DNA from 3 places in the Streptomyces sp. NPDC050485 genome. Region 3 is predicted to be linked to each of the others. Evidence: riboswitches for the same ligand, from Rfam matches in the RefSeq annotation. Region 3 holds a riboswitch; each other region holds the start of a gene.
The links. Region 3 has a riboswitch for cobalamin ahead of ACIBK6_RS26615 (ribonucleoside-diphosphate reductase subunit alpha). Riboswitches for the same ligand answer to the same signal wherever they lie in the genome.

Region 1 (6,552 bases), on a different contig from region 3:
CGCCGTCAAGCACCAGCGCGAGGTCGGCACCGGCTACTTCGACCTCGTCTCGACCGCCATCAACCCCGCCTCCTCCACCACCGCACTCAGCGGCTCCACCGAGGAAGAGCAGTTCCACTAGGCGGCACGGAGGGGCGAGCAGGGCCTTGGCCTGTTGGCTCGCCCCTCCCCGTCCAGTCGGCCCGTGTCCCGGTGCGGACCACGATGGCCTCCGTTCGGTCCGCACCGCTTCCGCTGAGGAGACCTGCATGCCAACTACCGCTCCGCCCCGTACAGTCCAGGTCCTCGGCGCCCCGGGCGACCGTCATGGCGAGATCCTCACGCCCGAGGCCCTGGAGTTCATCGGCCGGCTCGTCGACGCCTTCGCGGACCGGCGCCTGGAAATCCTCACGGAGCGCGTGCGGGTGAGGGACCGGCTGGCTTCCGGGTCCCCGCTCGACTTCTCCCTCACCACCGCACGCATCCGTGCCGACGACTCCTGGCGGGTGGCACCCCCGGCACCCGGCCTGACCGACCGCCGCGTGGAGATCACCGGGCCGCCGGACCGCCGGATGACCGTCAACGCCCTCAACTCGGGTGCGCAGGTATGGATGGCGGACTTCGAGGACGCCACCTCGCCCATCTGGGACAACATCGTCGGCGGCCAGCTCAACCTGGTCGACGCCATGGAACGCCGCATCGACTTCACCACGCCGGATGGCAAGGAGTACCGGCTCGGCGACGACCTGGCGACCATCGTCGTCCGCCCGCGCGGCTGGCACTTGACCGAGGAACACCTGGAGGTCGACGGCCGTCCCGCGCCCGCCTCCCTGGTGGACTTCGGGCTCTACTTCTTCCACTGCGCCCAGCGGCAGATCCGCGCCGGGTACGGCCCGTACTTCTATCTGCCGAAACTGGAGAGCCGCGACGAGGCACGGCTGTGGAACGACGTGTTCGTCCTCGCCCAGGACCTCCTCGGCATCCCCCGCGGCACGATCCGGGCCACCGTCCTGATCGAAACCGTCACCGCGGCCTTCGCCATGGAGGAGATGCTCTACGAGCTGCGCGAGCACAGTTCCGGCCTCAATGCCGGGCGCTGGGACTACCTGTTCAGCCTCATCAAGACCTTCGGGCACCGCACCGACTTCCTGCTGCCCGACCGGGCGAAGGTCACCATGACCGCCCCGTTCATGCGTGCCTACACCGAACTGCTGGTGCGCACGTGCCACAGACGCGGTGCGCACGCCATCGGGGGCATGGCCGCACACGTCCCCAGCCGCGACGCGCAGGCCAACGAGGCGGTCTTCGCCACGGTGCGGCTCGACAAGGAACGCGAGGCCGAAGACGGCTTCGACGGCTCCTGGGTCGCTCACCCCGCGCTCGTCCCGCTCTGCCGCGAGGTCTTCGACGGGGTGCTCGGCACCCGCCCGCACCAGATCGACCGCACCCGCAACGACGTCGAGGTGACGGCGACACAGCTCCTGTCCGTGCGCCGTATCAGTACGCCGCCCACATCCGAGGGGCTGCGCACCAACATCGCGGTCGCCGTGCGCTACTTCGCCGAATGGCTGCGCGGCCGCGGAGCCGTCGCCCTGCAGGGGCTGATGGAGGACGCCGCCACCGCCGAGATCGCCCGCGTGCAGATCTGGCAGTGGCTGCGACACCGCGTCGTCGAGCGCACCACGGTAGTGGAACTCCTGGAGGACGAACTCGCAGCCCTCGGCGCGGAGTACCCCTGGGCCGCCGTGGACGAGGTCCGCGCGCTCTTCGAACGGACCGCCCTGGCCGGTCCGTTGCCCGCCTTCTTCACCACCGATGCGTACAGCCGCCACTTGGTGCACCGTCTGGAGGGACAGTCATGACCAGAGTCATCAGCCGGATCGGCGTGGTGGGCGGCGGCCAGATGGGCGCCGGGATAGCCGAGGTCTGCGCCCGCGCCGGACTCGACACCGTCGTCTGCGAGGCAGACGCCATCGCCGCCCGCGGCGCACGGGAGCGGATCGCCATCTCGCTCGAACGCGCCGTCCAGCGCGGCAAGCTGGACCGCGTCACCGCCGAGGACGCGCTGGCCCGCACGGTCTTCACCGGCAGTCTTGACGACCTGGCCGACCGCCATCTCGTCATCGAGGCGGTGGTGGAGAGCGCGGCGGTGAAGACCGAGGTGTTCGCAGCCCTGGACAAGATCGTCGAGGATCCCGGGGCGATCCTCGCCACCAACACCTCCGCCATCCCGGTCATGCGCCTGGGCATGGCCACCCGGCGCGCCGACCGCGTTCTCGGACTGCACTTCTTCAACCCCGCCCCCGTCCTGCCCCTGGTCGAGGTCGTCTCCTCGCTGCACACCGCCCCGGAGACCGTCACCGCCGTACAGGACTTCGTCACGCACACCTTGGGCAAGACGGTCGTCCGCTCCCAGGACCGGGCCGGATTCGTCGTCAACGCACTGCTGATTCCCTACCTCCTCTCGGCGATCCGCATGGCCGAGTCAGGCTTCGCCACCGCCGCCGACGTGGACGCGGGCATGGAGCTGGGCTGCGCGCACCCCATGGGGCCGCTGAAGCTGGCGGACCTGATCGGCCTGGACACGGTCGCCTCCATCGCCGAATCCCTCTACGCGGAATTCAAGGAACCCCTGTACGCCCCGCCGCCGCTGCTCCTGCGCATGGTGGAAGCCGGGCTGCTCGGCCGCAAGAGCGGCCGCGGGTTCCACATCTACGACCGGGGCTGAGGGGCCCGGGTCTGCCGCCGGGGGCTGAGGGGCCCGCGGCTGCTGTGGAGTGGGGCGCGGAGCAGATAGCTGAGACTGCTCCGCGCCCCTTCACCCATGCGCCGGGGCCTCGCCCGCGTCTCATTTCGCATTCCGGAATATGAACAATGCTGTCCTGGATGCCATCTGCCCTCTACTGTGACCAGTGCAGCTGGTTCGCCCTGTCCACCAGACAGACGCGTCGTAAGAGGGAACCCGGTGGGAATCCGGGACTGCCCCGCAGCGGTGAGTGGGAACGACCGCCGTCATACGCACTGGATCCCTCCGCGGACCTGGGAAGCGACGGCCAGTAGGAACCTGCCTCGGCAGAGTGCCCACGAGTCCGAAGACCTGCCCGTTGCCCGCACGTGACCGATCGCGTGCGGACATCCCGGTGACCTCGTGGGCGGGTCGGCGTACATATCAGACGGAGCACCGTGCCAGTGGCGCGTGTGGGCTCCGTCCGGTTCGTCATCCCTTCGCGTCCGTGTCCCGTCTCCGGGATTCTCAGGAGTCATCTCGCGAAGGAGATTTCCGTGACAGCGAAGTCCGCAGCCGCGGCAGCACGGGCCACCGTGTACGGCTACCCCCGCCAGGGCGCGAACCGCGAACTGAAAAAGGCGATCGAGGGCTACTGGAAGGGCCGCGTCACCGCCGCCGCCCTGAAGGAGACCGCCGAGGGCCTGCGCCGTTCGAACTGGCAGCAGTTGGCCGACGCCGGTATCCACGAGGTGCCGACCGGTGACTTCTCGTACTACGACCACGTCCTGGACACCAGTGTCATGGTCGGCGCTGTCCCCCAGCGACACCGCGACGCCGTCGAATCCGACGCGCTCGACGGCTACTTCGCGATGGCCCGCGGCACCCAGGACGTCGCACCCCTGGAGATGACCAAGTGGTTCGACACCAACTACCACTACCTGGTGCCCGAGTTGGGGCCGGACACCCTCTTCACCGCCGACTCCACCAAGCAGGTCGCCGAACTGACGGAAGCCCTCGCGCTCGGCCACAGCGCACGCCCCGTCCTCGTCGGCCCCGTCACCTACCTGCTGCTCGCCAAGCCCACCCCCGGCATCGCCACCGACTTCGACCCGCTGACCCTCCTGGACCGGCTGCTCCCCGTGTACGCCGAGGTCCTCGCCGACCTGCGCGCGGCCGGTGCCGAGTGGGCGCAGTTGGACGAGCCCGCCCTCGTCCAGGACCGCACCCCGGCCGAGCTCAACGCGGCCGCCCGCGCCTACCGCGACCTGGGCACCCTCACCGACCGGCCCAAGCTCCTGGTCGCCTCGTACTTCGACCGGCTCGGGGACGCGCTTCCCGTCCTGGCGAAGGCCCCGATCGACGGCATGGCCCTCGACTTCACCGAGGCGGCCGGCGCCAATCCGGACGCGCTCGCCGCCGTCGGAGGACTGCCCGGCAAGCGTCTGGTCGCCGGCGTCGTCAACGGCCGCAACATCTGGATCAACGACTTCGAGAAGTCCCTGTCCACCCTCGGGACGCTGCTCGGTCTGGCCGACCGGGTCGACGTGGCGGCCTCCTGCTCGCTCCTGCACGTGCCGATCGACGCGGCGGCCGAGCGGGACATCGAGCCGCAGATCCTGCGCTGGCTGGCCTTCGCCCGCCAGAAGACGGCGGAGGTCGTCACGCTCGCGCGCGGCCTCACCGAGGGAGCCTCGGCGATCACCGCCGAACTCGCCGCCAACCAGGCCCGCTTGGCATCCCGGGCACACTCCCCCATCACCCGCGACCCGGCCGTCCGGGCCCGCGTGGCCGCCGTCACCGACACGGACGGCCGCCGCTCCGCTCCGTACGAGGAGCGGGCCGCGGCCCAGCGCGCCCACCTCAAGCTGCCGCTGCTGCCCACGACCACCATCGGCTCGTTCCCGCAGACCACCGAACTGCGCACGGCCCGCGCTGACTTGCGCGCGGGGCGCATCGACACCGCCGCGTACGAACAGCGCATCGAGAACGAGATCCGCGAGGTCATCGCCTTCCAGGAGAAGACCGGCATCGACGTCCTCGTGCACGGCGAGCCCGAACGCAACGACATGGTGCAGTACTTCGCCGAACAGCTCACCGGCTACCTCGCCACCCAGCACGGCTGGGTCCAGTCCTACGGCACCCGCTACGTCCGCCCGCCGGTCCTGGCCGGCGACATCTCGCGGCCCGAGCCGATGACGGTGCGCTGGACCAGTTACGCGAACTCGCTCACCGACCGCCCGGTCAAGGGCATGCTCACCGGCCCGGTCACCATGCTCGCCTGGTCCTTCGTCCGCGACGACCAACCGCTCGGCGACACCGCCCGCCAGGTCGCCCTCGCCCTGCGCGACGAGGTCAACGACCTGGAGGCATCAGGCACTTCGGTCATCCAGGTCGACGAACCGGCCCTGCGCGAAACCCTCCCGCTGCGCGCCGCCGACCACCCCGCCTACCTGGACTGGGCCACCGAGTCCTTCCGCCTCACCACCAGCGGCGTACGGCCGGACACGCAGATCCACACCCACATGTGCTACGCCGAGTTCGGCGACATCGTCCAGGCCATCGACGAACTCGACGCCGACGTCATCAGCCTGGAGGCCGCCCGCTCGCACATGCAGGTGGCCCGCGAACTGGCCGCACACGGCTACCCCCGCGAAGCCGGCCCCGGGGTCTACGACATCCACTCCCCGCGCGTCCCCTCCCCGGAGGAGGCATCCGCCTTGCTGCGCAAGGGACTTCAGGCCATCCCGGCGGACCGCCTCTGGGTCAACCCCGACTGCGGCCTCAAGACCCGCGGCTGGCCCGAGACCCGCGCCTCCCTGGAGAACCTGGCGACGGCGGCCCGTACCGTACGGGCGGAACTTGCTTGATTTTGAGCTGAGTCAAGGGCCGAGGGGTGGGCGCTCGCACCCCCTCTCGACCCTCCTACCCGTGAGGTCACCGCTTGTCCGGCCCCGAGCGGGCGCAGTACCTGCTGAGTCACCTGCCCTCTCAGGTGGTTTCGTCGTCGGTGACGATCCTGAACACGCCCTCGGCCAACAGTTTTTCGTCGAGGCGATTTCCCTCGAAGAATGCCACGCGCCGCTTGAGGCTGATGCCGTTGAACCGTCCCAGGATGCGCTTGGCCGCGTCGGCGAACCCCTCCTCCGTCGTGGCGACCGTGCCGATGGTGCCCTGCATCAGGTCTCCCGAGTGGGGGTCAACGAGGTTGCTCCACTCACCACTCGCGTTCCGGAACTGGATCAGAAAGGTATAGGTCTTATAGCCGGACATGCCGAAAACCGTACCGTAGCCTTGATCGGCGTAGGCGTTGTTCCCGCCGGAGAGCGAGATGGACCGTGCCAGTGCCCGCTGCGGAAGCAGAAGCGATATTCATGATCTATATCGACGGTCATGATCCAGATGCCGGGGAAGTCCGCCAGATCATGAAGGAGTTCGAGCGGGAGACGAGGCTCTGCCTGGCAGGCAACCACGTCGAACGCTGCCGTGGCGACGGCGATCTGGTCGAGGGGTACGGAACCTTCCTGGTCGACCTCTACGAGCGCCAGGGCAGGCTCTCGCACGGCGCGGCCGACCGGACGATCGTGCGTCGCCTCACGGTGAACGGAGTGGGACGGGTCGTGGCCGTGGTGCTCGCGCAGGAGTTCAACACGTGGGTGCGCGAGCTGATACCGCTTCACCTGGAACGACTCGCCGGGGCGGGGGAGTCCGCGGCTCGGCGGCCCGCGTTCTCCCGGCTCGGCGACGATCCGGCCCTGTCCTTCGTCGCGGGCGCACGGGACGGGGAGACACTCCAGTTCGGCGACCTCCAGATCACCGTGAGCCTGTTCCCGGAGACCGATCCGCAG
Region 2 (6,552 bases), on a different contig from region 3:
ACAGCTGGATCGCGGACATCGGCAGCGCGGCCAGCGCGTCGATGTGCCGCTGCCGGGCGGTCTCCAGCGGTTCGCGGGCCACGACGGTGCCGCCCTTGACGAGCTCGACCAGGAGCTGGCGGTCGGCGAGCGCGGTCGGTACCGGCCCGGTGCCGATGACCTCGGCCTCGGCGATCCCGTACGGGTCGGAGCGGCGCGCGGCCCACTTGCGGCCGCCCATCGAGGACTTCGCGCCGAGCGACTTCTTGGCGACCGCCTCCAGCGGGGCCTTCGGGTCGGCGGACCGGGCGCGGGCGACCAGCTTGTAGACCATGGAGCAGGTCGGGTGCCCGGAGCCGGTGACCAGCTGGGTGCCGACGCCGTACGCGTCCACGGGGGCCGCGGCGAGCGAGGCGATGGCGTACTCGTCCAGGTCGGAGGTGACCACGATCTTGGTGTTGACGGCGCCGAGCTCGTCGAGCTGCTGGCGCACCCGGTGCGCGACCAGGAGCAGGTCGCCGGAGTCGATGCGGACCGCGCCGAGCTCGGGCCCGGCGATCTCGACGGCGGCGCGGACCGCCTCGGCTACGTCGTACGTGTCGACCAGGAGGGTGGTGCCGCGGCCGAGCGAGTCGACCTGGGCCCGGAAGGCGTCCCGCTCGCTGTCGTGGAGCAGGGTGAAGGCGTGCGCGCTGGTGCCGACGGTCGGGATGCCGTAGCGGAAGCCGGCCGCGAGGTCCGATGTGGTGCTGAAGCCGCCGACGTAGGCGGCTCGCGCGGAGGCGACCGCGGACAGCTCGTGGGTGCGGCGCGCGCCCATCTCGATCAGCGCGCGCCCGCCGGCGGCGGCCGACATCCGGGAGGCTGCGGCGGCGATCGCGGAGTCGTGGTTGAGGATCGAGAGGATCACGGTCTCCAGGAGCACGCACTCCGCGAAGGAGCCCTCGACGCGCAGGATCGGCGAGCCGGGGAAGTAGACCTCGCCCTCCGGGTAGCCCCATATGTCACCGCTGAAGCGGTAGGAGGCCAGCCAGCGCAGGGTGGGCTCGTCCACGATCTGGTGGTCGCGCAGGAAGCCGAGCACGCCCGCGTCGAAGCGGAAGTTCTCGACGGCGTCCAGGACCCGTCCGGTGCCCGCGACCACGCCGTACCGGCGGCCCTCGGGGAGCCTGCGGGTGAAGACCTCGAAGACCGAGCGCCGCTCGGCCGTGCCGGCCTTCAGGGCGGCCTGGAGCATCGTGAACTCGTACTGGTCGGTGAAGAGCGCTGTCGACGGCACGTCCACCGGCAGCCCAAGGTCCGCAGTCACAACGAGCTACCTCGCACATTCGTCCGGGCCGAGCACGGTTCGGCCGGGGATCCGGGGGCTGCCCCCAGGGGATGGGGCATGGAAGGATGCTACCCCGAATACTCGTCACTTTGACGATTTCTAGGAGCCCGTTTGTGCGATGACCCGCCCAGGGTGGCAGCATGGAGGCCGTGGCTGTGATTTCCGGGGGGCGACCCCCGGACCCCCGGCAGAAAAGACAAAGGTCGCCCAGAGTCGTGAGTGTCGCCCCCGTAGAGATCGAACGCCCCGAGTCGGCGGAGTCGAGCCAACCCGTCGCCGAACCCGATGTGCCCTGGGTGACGCTCGTCCACAACGACCCCGTCAACCTGATGAGCTACGTGCAGTACGTCTTCCAGTCCTACTTCGGCTACTCGAAGGACAAGGCCCACAAGCTGATGCTCGACGTGCACCACAGGGGCAGGGCCGTGGTCTCCAGCGGCAGCCGCGAGGAGATGGAACGCGACGTGCAGGCGATGCACGGCTACGGGCTGTGGGCCACGCTCTCGCAGGACCGCAACTGATGGCCGGGCACTTCGAGGCACTCCCCGCCGGCGGCGCGGCCGTCGCGCTCGACGAGGTCGAGATCGCCATCCTGCGCTCGCTCGCGGTCCAGCTGCTCGAACTCATCGGCCCCGGCGACGAACCGGCCGCGCAGGACGACCCGCTCGCCGCGCTGTTCGCCGAGGGCCCGAGCGAGCCGCCCGCCGACCCGGCCCTCGCCCGGCTCTTCCCGGACGCGTACGCCAGTGACGAGAGCGACGAACTGCGCGCCAAGTCAAGCGAGTTCAGGCGCTTCACCGAGACCGACCTGCGCTCGCGCAAGCGGGCCGACGCGCTCGCGGTCGTCCACGGCCTCGACGCGCTGACCCCCAAGGGCGACGGCGGAGCCGTCCTGAAGCTGACCGCCGAGGACTCGCAGCACTGGCTGGGCGCGCTCAACGACCTGCGGCTGACCATCGGCACCCGCCTGGAGGTCACCGACGAGGACGAGAGCGGCGAGCTCTACCGGCTGCCGGACGACGATCCGCGCAAGCCGATGGTGATGGCCTATCTCTGGCTGGGTGTGCTGCAAGAAACACTCGTCGAAACGCTCATGCCCTGACTGATCGACCGGGAGATGGCCGTTCGCTCAGCGGACGCTCAAATCCGTATAACGATCCCATCACCGCATCGACCTGCTTTGTCATGCTGAGGGACTTTTGTCCGCTTCTTCCTGTGGTGTGCGCCACAGTGGCTGATATTGATCACCCGTAAGCCCGTGATAAATCTTCACGACCACCCGGGGACGCCACCCATGTTCCCCGGGGGCGCTGTGCCGGCTGACCGCCGGTGGCACTCCATCCACATCCGGGGGGATCAGGACCTGATCCGTCGCTTCGTGACCGAGGCGGGCGGGTCAGCATGGAGAAAGGCGCACCACCATGACCTCAGTGCAGGTCGACAAGCACGACGACCGTCCTGCCGGCAATGAGGCCGCGGGGACCGCCCCCAGCGCGGGCGAGGGCTCGGGCGAGGGATACCAGCGGGGCCTCGGGGCCCGGCAGATCCAGATGATCGCGATCGGCGGTGCCATCGGCACCGGCCTCTTCCTCGGCGCGGGCAAGGCCATCTCGAAGGCCGGCCCCAGCCTCATCCTGGCCTACGCGATCGCGGGCCTGGTCATCTTCTTCATCATGCGCGCGCTCGGCGAGCTGCTCATGTACCGACCGGTTTCGGGCTCCTTCTCGGAGTACGCCCGGGAGTTCGTCGGCCCGTTCTGGGGCTACGTCACCGGCTGGACGTACTGGCTCTTCTGGGTCGTCACCGGCATCACCGAAGTCACCGCGGCCGCCCAGTACATGTCCTTCTGGACCCACAACAGCGTGCCCCAGTGGGCCTACGCGCTGGTCTTCACCCTCATCCTGTACGCCGTGAACCTGATCTCCGTGAAGCTCTTCGGTGAGCTGGAGTTCTGGTTCTCCATGGTCAAGGTGACCGCCATCGTCGGCATGATCCTGATCTGCGCCGGCATCCTCACCGTCGGCTTCTCGGACGCCGCGGACACCGCCACCGTCGCCAACCTCTGGAACGACGGCGGGTTCTTCCCCAAGGGCATCGGCGGCACGCTGATGACCCTGCAGATCGTGATGTTCGCCTTCCTCGCCGTCGAGCTGGTCGGCGTCACCGCGGGCGAGTCCAAGGACCCCGAGACGACGCTCCCCAAGGCCATCAACACCGTGCCGTGGCGCATCGCCGTCTTCTACATCGGCGCCCTGATCATGATCCTCTCGGTCGTCCCGTGGCACGAGTTCCAGCCGGGCGTCAGCCCCTTCGTCGCGGCCTTCGAGAAGATGGGCCTGGGCGTCGGCGCCGCGATCGTCAACTTCGTCGTGCTGACCGCCGCGCTCTCCTCCTGCAACTCGGGCATGTACTCCACCGGCCGCATGCTGCGCGACCTCGCGCTCAACGGCCAGGGCCCGAAGGTCTTCACCAAGCTCACCAGGAGCGGCACCCCGCTGGTCGGCACCACGGTCTCCGCCGCGCTGATGCTGGTCGGCGTCTGGATCAACTACGTCGCCCCCGGCAAGGCCTTCGACTACGTCGTCTCCTTCGCCACCATCTCCGGCATGTGGGCCTGGATCATGATCCTGGTCTGCCAGATCCGCTACCGCGCCAAGTCCGACCGCGGCGAGCTGCCGAAGTCGAGCTTCCGCGCCCCGGGCGCCCCGTGGACCAGCTGGTTCGCGCTGGTCTTCATCGGCATGGTCATCGTGATGATGGGCATCGACAAGGACTCCCGCGTCTCGCTGTACTGCGCGCCGCTGTGGGGCCTGATCCTGGGTGTCTCCTACCTGGTCCTGAAGGCCAAGAACCCGGAGAACAAGGCGTTCGCCAAGCGCAGCTGAGGCTCTGACCAGCCAGTTCTCACCATGCGGGCCGTTCCGTACCGACACTCGGTACGGAACGGCCTGTCTGCTTATCCTTGCCGACATGCTGACCATCACCCAGGCCCTGTACGACCAGCTCGTCGCGCACGCCCGCGCCGACCACCCCGACGAGGCGTGCGGTGTGGTCGCGGGCCCGGCGGGCACCGGCCGCGCCGAGCGCTTCATCCCGATGCTGAACGCGGCCCGCTCGCCCACGTTCTACGAGTTCGACTCCCAGGACCTCCTCAAGCTGTACCGCGAGATGGACGACCGCGACGAGGAGCCGGTGATCGTCTACCACTCCCACACGGCGACCGAGGCCTACCCCTCGCGCACCGACGTGTCGTACGCGAACGAGCCCGGCGCCCACTACGTCCTGGTCTCGACGGCGGACACGGACGGGGCGGGGGAGTTCCAGTTCCGCTCGTACCGCATCGTGGACGGCGTGATCACGGAGGAGGACGTCAAGATCGTCGAGGCATACTGACGGTACGCAATCGACCGATTTGGGCGGCAGGAACCAGGAAGCCGGTGTGACTCCGGCACGGTCCCGCCACTGTGACCGGCGCCCTCGCGGCGCCGGAAGCCAGGAACTGACCTGCCGCCTTCTCCCGCCGACAGGGGACGTGGAAATCCCCTTGGAGGATGAGCTCAGCCATGTCCTGGCGCCGCGCGGCACTCGCCGCCGCCCTGCTGTTCCCGCTCGCCGCGTGCACGACCCCGCCGCGCCCCGACGCCGCGGGCGGCCCGGCCCCCGGCTTCCCGTACACGGTCACCAACTGCGGGGTGACGACAACGTTCACCGCGCCCCCGAAGCGGGCCGTGGCGATGAACCAGCACGCCACGGAGGTGATGCTGGAGCTGGGCCTCGCCAAGTCCCTTGCGGGCACTGCCTACTTGGACGACAAGGTGCTGGCGAAGTACGAGCGGGACTACCGGTCGGTCCCGGTCCTCGCGGCCGAATACCCCTCCTACGAGAAGCTCCTGGCCGCCAACCCGGACTACGTGTACGGCGGTTACGCCTCCGCCTTCTCGCCGAACGAGGGCCGGGCGCGGGAGGCGCTGACCAAGAGCGGCATCAAGACCCGCCTGAACGTGGAGAACTGCCCCCAGGGCCCCGCGACCACGATGGACGACGTGTACGAGGAGGTCCGCGAGGTCGGCCGGACCTTCGGAGTCGCGGACCGGGCCGAGTCGTGGGTGCGGTCGGCCGAGGCCGTCAACGAGCGGACGCGGACGGCCCTTGCGGGCGCGGCTCCGCTGTCCGTCTTCGTCTACGACAGCGGCGACAAGACGGCGTTCACGGTGGGCGGCAAGGGCATCGGCAACGACATCGTGACGCGGGCGGGCGGCCGCAACGTCTTCGCCGCAGACCTGAAGGACAAGTCCTTCGGCGACGCGAGCTGGGAGAACGTGGTGGCCCGCGCCCCCGAGGTCATCCTGATCCTGGACTACGGCGGCACGAGCGCCGAGGCGAAGAAGCAGCGCCTGCGCACGGACCCGGCCCTGGCCTCCGTCCCAGCCGTCAAGAACAACCGCTTCGCCGTGCTGCCCCTGTCCGACATGGTGACGGGCGTCCGCGCCCCGGACGCGGTGTCGAAGCTCGCGGAGCAGTTGCGCGGGGGGACGAAGCCGGGCGCAAGCCGGGAGGCCGGAGAGCCCGGGGCGGCCCGGTGATCCCGCGGTGGCGCTACCCGGCGCTGCTCGCCGCGCTGGCACTCACCCTGGTCGCCGCCGCCACCGCCGGGCTCGCGCTCGGCTCGGTGGCGATCCCGGCCGATCAGATCCTGGCCATCGTCACCGGGGCGACCGGCCCCTCCCCGTACCGCACCATCGTCCTGGAGGTACGGGCGCCCCGCGTCGTGCTCGGCGCGGTCACCGGTGCCGGTCTCGCCGTTATCGGCACCGTCCTGCAGGCCCTCGTGCGCAACCCGCTCGCCGACCCGTTCCTGCTCGGGGTCTCCAGCGGGGCCTCCGCCGGGGCCGTCGCCGTGATCGTCCTCGGCGTGGGCGCCGGGGTGACCACCACCCTCGCCCTCCCCGCCGCCGCCTTCGCGGGCGCACTCGCCGCCCTGGTCCTCGTGTACGCCCTGGCCAGGCGCGGCGGCTCGATGACCGGCGGCCGCCTCGTGCTCGCCGGGGTCGCCGTCTCGTACATCCTGTCCGCGCTCACCAGCCTGCTCCTGGTCACCTCGGCGAGCGCCGAACACCTCCAGGAAGTACTGCACTGGACGCTCGGCGGACTCGGCGGCGCCCGCTGGGACATGCTGGCCCTGCCCACCACCGTCCTCGCCGCCGGCACCCTCGTCCTGATCGCGCTGGCCCGCCCGCTGGACC
Region 3 (6,552 bases):
GCCGTCTGGAGCGCATCCAGGGCAAGGGCACCTTCGTCGCCAAGCCGAAGGTCTCCCAGCCGCTGCAACTCTCCTCGTACACCGAGGACATGAGGGCCCAGGGCCTGGAGCCGACCTCGCAGCTCCTGGACATCGGCTACGTCACCGCCGACGACACCCTGGCCGGACTGCTCGACATCGCGGCGGGCGGCCGGGTGCTGCGCATCGAGCGGCTGCGCCTGGCGAGCGGCGAGCCGATGGCGATCGAGACCACCCACCTCTCCGCCAAGCGCTTCCCCGCACTGCGCCGCTCCCTGGTCAAGTACACCTCGCTCTACACCGCACTCGCCGAGGTGTACGGAGTGCACCTCGCGGAGGCCGAGGAGACCATCGAGACCTCGCTCGCCACCCCGCGCGAGGCCGGACTGCTCGGCACCGACGTGGGCCTGCCGATGCTGATGCTGTCCCGCCACTCCCTCGACGGCGACGGCGAACCGGTGGAGTGGGTGCGGTCGGTGTACCGGGGCGACCGGTACAAGTTCGTGGCGAGACTCAAGCGCCCGGCCGACTGAGGCCGCTCCTCACCTTTCACACCGCCACCTTTCGCACCTCAGGCATCCACGCCATCGTCCGCTATCCGGACGGGGGTTCCCTTGGCTGGCACTGTCCCCTAGATTTCCTGCGCATTACCGGAGTGATCCAACGCACAGGTGATCGTGAGGGGACGGAGCACCCAATGCCGGAATCGACGGAAGTGAAGAGACCGGTGATCACGCCCTTGCGCGTGGTCATCGCGCTCTGCCTGATCGCGCCCTTCGTGGCGATGCTGTGGGTGAGTTCGTACGCCAAGACCGATCCGACGCTCGGCGGCATCCCGTTCTTCTACTGGTACCAGATGCTCTGGGTGCTGATATCCACCGCGCTCACGATGATCGCGTACAAGCTCTGGCAGCACGACCAGCGCTCGCGCACCTCTGACGACAAGAAGGGGGGTGCGTCCGCGTGAAGCACGGCGTGAACGGCGTCGCCCTCGGCGTCTTCATCTTCTTCTTCCTGGCCGTCACCGTGATCGGCTTCCTGGCCGCCCGCTGGCGCAAGGCCGAGAACGAGCAGAGCCTCGACGAATGGGGCCTGGGCGGGCGGTCGTTCGGCACCTGGGTCACCTGGTTCCTGCTCGGCGGCGACCTCTATACGGCGTACACCTTCGTAGCGGTTCCCGCGGCCGTGTACGCGGCGGGCGCGGCCGGCTTCTTCGCGGTGCCCTACACGATCCTGGTCTACCCGCTGATCTTCACCTTCCTGCCGCGCCTGTGGTCGGTCTCGCACAAGCACGGCTACGTCACCACCTCGGACTTCGTGCGCGGCCGGTTCGGCTCGAAGGGCCTGTCGCTCGCGGTCGCGGTCACCGGCATCCTCGCCACCATGCCGTACATCGCGCTCCAACTGGTCGGCATCCAGGCCGTGTTGGACGTCATGGGGGTGGGCGGCGGGTCGTCCAACTGGTTCGTCAAGGACCTGCCGCTGCTCATCGCCTTCGCGGTGCTCGCGGCGTACACCTACTCCTCCGGGCTGCGCGCCCCCGCGCTGATCGCGTTCGTCAAAGACGGGCTGATCTACCTGGTCATCGCGGTGGCGATCATCTACATCCCGATCAAGCTGGGCGGCTTCGACGCCATCTTCAGCGCGGCGCAGCACAAGTTCGCGGGCCCGCCCGGCGGGAAGCCGACGGGGGCGCTCGCGCCCGGCGAGGCGAGCCAGTGGACGTACGCCACCCTCGCGCTCGGCTCGGCGCTCGCGCTCTTCATGTATCCGCACTCGATCACCGCGACGCTGTCCTCGCGCAGCCGCAACGTGATCCGCCGCAACACCACGATCCTGCCGCTGTACTCACTGATGCTGGGCCTGCTCGCGCTGCTCGGCTTCATGGCGATCGCGGCGGGCGTCAACGTCAAGAACGGCCAGCTGGCGATCCCGCAGCTGTTCGCGGACATGTTCCCGGACTGGTTCGCGGGCGTGGCCTTCGCGGCGATCGGCATCGGCGCGCTGGTCCCGGCGGCGATCATGTCCATCGCGGCGGCGAACCTGTTCACCCGCAACATCTACAAGGACTTCATCCGGCCCGACGCGACGGCCGCGCAGGAGACCCGGGTCTCCAAGCTGGTCTCGCTCCTGGTGAAGGTCGGCGCGCTGGTCTTCGTCCTGACCATGGACAAGACCGTGGCCATCAACTTCCAGCTGCTCGGCGGCATCTGGATCCTGCAGACCTTCCCGGCCCTGGTCGGCGGCCTGTTCACGCGCTGGTTCCACCGCTGGGCGCTGCTCGCGGGCTGGGCGGTCGGCATGGCGTACGGCACGCTCGCGGCGTACGGCGTCGCCTCGCCCACCCAGAAGCACTTCGGCGGCTCCTCAAAGGAGATCCCGGGCATCGGCGAGATCGGCTACATCGGCCTGACGGCCTTCGTCCTGAACGTCGTGGTCACCGTGGTCCTGACCGTCGTCCTGCGCGCGGTGAAGGCCCCGGACGGCGTGGACGAGACGTCCCCGTCGGACTACACGGCCGACGCGGGCGACCCGGGAGTGAGCACGGACCTGCCGCCCGCAACGGCGGGCGCGGCCCACTGAGTTCCCGTTGTACGACGAAGGGCCGCGGCACCTGGGCAGGTGCCGCGGCCCTTCGCTGTGGGTCGGTCAGCGCACCCAGTCCTTGAGCTGCTCGGTCTGGAGGGTAATGCCGACGGGCTCGGGCAGCTCGATGTCCCTGCCGAAGGGCAGCGTGCGCACCGCCGCGTACCGGCGGCCTTCGGGCTCGCTGTAGACGGAGATCTCACACTTGGCGCGGTCGATGAGCAGGTATACGGGGATGCCTGTCTCCGCGTAGGCGCGGGGCTTCTCGACGTGGTCCCGCCGGTGGGTATCGGAGTCCCACGAGGTCACCTCGACGACCATGAGGATCGGCTCGGGTTCGACCCAGTCACCCTGCCCGACAAAGGCATCCGGATGAGCCAGCACCGCATCGGGGATGGCCCGCCCAGTCCGGTATTCCTCCGCCTTGATCCCCTGCCCCGGGTGCAGGAAGAGGTCGTCAGGCCGGGCCTGCATGCAGATCTTGAGCAGCCACTGAATGATCCGGTTGTGGTCGCCGTCCGGCATGGCCTTGCTCCTGATTACCCCGTCGATGAATTCGAGCCGCGTTCCCTCCCTCTCGCGGGCCGCTATGCGCGCCAGAGCTTCGAATTCGTCGGGCAGCATGTGGGGCCGGTCGGACATCACGGTCATGCCTCGCTCGCCTTCCTCGACGGTACTGTCTCCGACGATAGCGGAGAGGTACGTCACAGGGATGCCGCATCGCGGCCGACACAACATGTGGGGGGTGCCGCACTCGGCGCCCCCCACATGTATGCTCGTCCTCGCTGTCGCCGCAGGGGAATCCGGTGGAAATCCGGAACTGTCCCGCAACGGTGTACTTGGTGCGGTTTGTCGCACCCTGTGAGTCCGAGGACCTGCCGACGGCGCATCCGGCTCGACCGAACCGGGTGCCGAGACGTCCGGGCCTCGCGGTTGGGCCGGTGGACGACGTGCTCAGGGCTGCCCCGACGCGCGCCTCCGCCTCCCCCGAAGGCCCCGTGCCGAGCGAGGGAGTGCCCCCACGTGACCATCGCCCCAGCGGATCCCGCTTCAGTGATCACCGAAGAACTGGCGGATGCGCCCGGGACCGCGCTGCTGCGGACCCTGACCGACCTCACCGCCGACCTCGCGGACACCGACCCCGGCCGGGTCGCCGCCGCCGCGCTCCGGGGCCGCAACGCCCGCTCGGACGAGGCGGAACTGCGGAGCCTGGCCACCGAGGCGGCCGCGGGGCTCATCTCCGAGGACCCGGCGTACTCCCGTCTCGCCGCCCGGCTCCTGACGATCACCATCGCCGAAGAGGCCGCCGGCCAGGGCGCGTTGTCGTTCGCCGCCTCGGTCGAGGTCGGCCACCGCGAGGGCCTGATCGCCGACCGCACCGCCGACTTCGTACGCACCCACACCACCCGCCTGGACGCCCTGGTCGAGGCCGCGCTCGCCGACGGCGCCGACGACCGCTTCGGCTACTTCGGCCTGCGCACCCTCTACTCCCGCTACCTGCTCCGCCACCCGATCACCCGCAAGGTCATCGAGACCCCCCAGCACTTCATGCTGCGCGTGGCGTCCGGCCTCGCCGAGGACGATTCGGTGCGCGCCCTGGACGAAGTGGCGTCCCTGTACGGCCTGATGAGCCGCCTGGACTACCTCCCGTCCTCCCCCACGCTCTTCAACTCCGGCACCCGCCACCCCCAGATGTCGTCCTGCTACCTGCTCGACTCCCCGCTGGACGAGCTGGACTCCATCTACGACCGCTACCACCAGGTCGCCCGCCTCTCCAAGCACGCCGGCGGCATCGGGCTCTCGTACTCCCGCATCCGCAGCCGCGGTTCGCTGATCCGGGGCACCAACGGGCACTCCAACGGCATCGTCCCGTTCCTCAAGACGCTGGACGCCTCGGTCGCGGCGGTCAACCAGGGCGGCCGGCGCAAGGGCGCGGCGGCGGTGTACCTGGAGACCTGGCACTCCGACATCGAGGAGTTCCTGGAGCTGCGCGACAACACCGGTGAGGACCAGCGGCGTACGCACAACCTGAACCTCGCGCACTGGATCCCCGACGAGTTCATGCGCCGCGTCGACGCGGACGGCCAGTGGTCGCTGTTCTCGCCCGCCGACGTGCCCGAGCTCGTCGACCTGTGGGGCGAGGAGTTCGACGCCGCCTACCGCAAGGCCGAGGCGGCCGGGCTCGCCCAGAAGACCATGCCCGCACGCGACCTGTACGGCCGCATGATGCGTACCCTCGCGCAGACCGGCAACGGCTGGATGACGTTCAAGGACGCCTCCAACCGCACCGCCAACCAGACGGCGGAGCCCGGCCACACGGTCCACTCCTCCAACCTGTGCACCGAGATCCTTGAGGTGACCGACGACGGCGAGACGGCCGTCTGCAACCTCGGCTCGGTCAACCTGGGTGCGTTCGTCGTCGGTGACGGCATCGACTGGGAGCGCCTGGACGAGACCGTCCGTACCGCCGTCACCTTCCTCGACCGCGTCGTGGACATCAACTTCTACCCGACCGAGCAGGCGGGCCGCTCCAACGCCAAGTGGCGCCCGGTGGGCCTGGGCGCGATGGGCCTCCAGGACGTCTTCTTCAAGCTGCGCCTGCCCTTCGACTCCCCCGAGGCGAAGGCGCTCTCCACCAAGCTCTCCGAGCGGATCATGCTGACCGCCTACGAGGCGTCCACCGACCTCGCCGAGCGGTCGGGCCCGCTGCCCGCCTGGGACAAGACCCGCACCGCGCGCGGGGTGCTGCACCCCGACCACTACGACGTCGAGCTGAACTGGCCGGAGCGCTGGGCGGCCCTGCGCGAGCGCATCGCCGCGGTCGGCATGCGCAACTCGCTGCTCCTCGCGATCGCGCCGACCGCGACCATCGCGTCCATCGCGGGCGTGTACGAGTGCATCGAGCCGCAGGTCTCCAACCTCTTCAAGCGCGAGACGCTGAGCGGTGAATTCCTCCAGGTGAACGGCTACTTGGTCGATGACCTCAAGAAGCTCGGCGTGTGGGACGCCCAGTCCCGCGAGGCGCTGCGCGAGGCCAGCGGCTCGGTGCAGGACTTCGGCTGGATCCCGGCCGACGTCCGCGCGCTGTACCGCACGGCGTGGGAGATCCCGCAGCGCGGCCTGATCGACATGGCCGCCGCGCGGACCCCGTTCCTGGACCAGTCCCAGTCGCTGAACCTGTTCCTGGAGACGCCCACCATCGGCAAGCTGTCGTCGATGTACGCGTACGCCTGGAAGCAGGGCCTGAAGACGACGTACTACCTGCGCTCCCGCCCGGCGACCCGCATCGCCCGCGCGGCCCAGGCCACCACCCCCATCCTCCCCCTGCCTTCGGCGGGGGCACCCCCAGTACAGCAGGCCGCCCCCGACGCGGACGCGATCGCCTGCTCCCTCGAAAACCCCGAGTCCTGCGAGGCGTGCCAGTAAATGACCACCGAGAACAAGAACCTCCTGGACCCGGGCTTCGAGCTCACCCTGCGCCCCATGCGTTACCCGGACTTCTACGAGCGCTACCGGGACGCGATCAAGAACACCTGGACCGTCGAGGAGGTCGACCTCCACTCCGACGTCGCCGACCTCGCGAAGCTCACGCCGGGTGAGCAGCACATGATCGGGCGCCTGGTGGCCTTCTTCGCCACCGGGGACTCGATCGTCTCGAACAACCTGGTGCTGACCCTCTACAAGCACATCAACTCCCCCGAAGCGCGGCTCTACTTGAGCCGTCAGCTCTTCGAGGAGGCCGTGCACGTCCAGTTCTATCTGACGCTGCTCGACACCTATCTGCCCGACCCGGAGGACCGCGCTGCCGCGTTCGACGCGGTCGAGGAGATCCCCTCGATCCGCGAGAAGGCGCAGTTCTGCTTCAAGTGGATCAACGAGGTCGAGAAGCTGGAACGCCTGGAGACCCAGGCCGACCGCCGCCGGTTCCTGCTCAACCTGATCTGCTTC

Region 1: it holds a riboswitch for cobalamin, as region 3 does, so the genes downstream of both, metE (5-methyltetrahydropteroyltriglutamate--homocysteine S-methyltransferase) here and ACIBK6_RS26615 (ribonucleoside-diphosphate reductase subunit alpha) in region 3, are expected to answer to the same signal.
Region 2: it holds a riboswitch for cobalamin, as region 3 does, so the genes downstream of both, ACIBK6_RS03225 (ABC transporter substrate-binding protein) here and ACIBK6_RS26615 (ribonucleoside-diphosphate reductase subunit alpha) in region 3, are expected to answer to the same signal.

Annotation. Positions count from the first base shown of each region.
Region 1 is NZ_JBITHR010000007.1:66,478-73,029, forward strand. It holds gene aceA (isocitrate lyase) at 1-121, shown strand, start outside; gene aceB (malate synthase A) at 249-1,841, shown strand; gene ACIBK6_RS16340 (3-hydroxybutyryl-CoA dehydrogenase) at 1,838-2,707, shown strand; cobalamin riboswitch at 2,882-3,099, shown strand; gene metE (5-methyltetrahydropteroyltriglutamate--homocysteine S-methyltransferase) at 3,262-5,574, shown strand; gene ACIBK6_RS16350 (hypothetical protein) at 5,696-5,977, opposite strand; gene ACIBK6_RS16355 (hypothetical protein) at 6,079-6,552, shown strand, end outside.
Region 2 is NZ_JBITHR010000001.1:691,056-697,607, reverse strand. It holds gene ACIBK6_RS03250 (nicotinate phosphoribosyltransferase) at 1-1,288, opposite strand, end outside; gene clpS (ATP-dependent Clp protease adapter ClpS) at 1,525-1,830, shown strand; gene ACIBK6_RS03240 (DUF2017 domain-containing protein) at 1,830-2,411, shown strand; gene ACIBK6_RS03235 (amino acid permease) at 2,731-4,194, shown strand; gene ACIBK6_RS03230 (Mov34/MPN/PAD-1 family protein) at 4,280-4,702, shown strand; cobalamin riboswitch at 4,686-4,832, shown strand; gene ACIBK6_RS03225 (ABC transporter substrate-binding protein) at 4,861-5,892, shown strand; gene ACIBK6_RS03220 (FecCD family ABC transporter permease) at 5,889-6,552, shown strand, end outside.
Region 3 is NZ_JBITHR010000014.1:116,318-122,869, forward strand. It holds gene ACIBK6_RS26595 (GntR family transcriptional regulator) at 1-551, shown strand, start outside; gene ACIBK6_RS26600 (DUF3311 domain-containing protein) at 716-985, shown strand; gene mctP (monocarboxylate uptake permease MctP) at 982-2,601, shown strand; gene ACIBK6_RS26610 (Uma2 family endonuclease) at 2,668-3,255, opposite strand; cobalamin riboswitch at 3,343-3,502, shown strand; gene ACIBK6_RS26615 (ribonucleoside-diphosphate reductase subunit alpha) at 3,628-6,030, shown strand; gene ACIBK6_RS26620 (ribonucleotide-diphosphate reductase subunit beta) at 6,031-6,552, shown strand, end outside.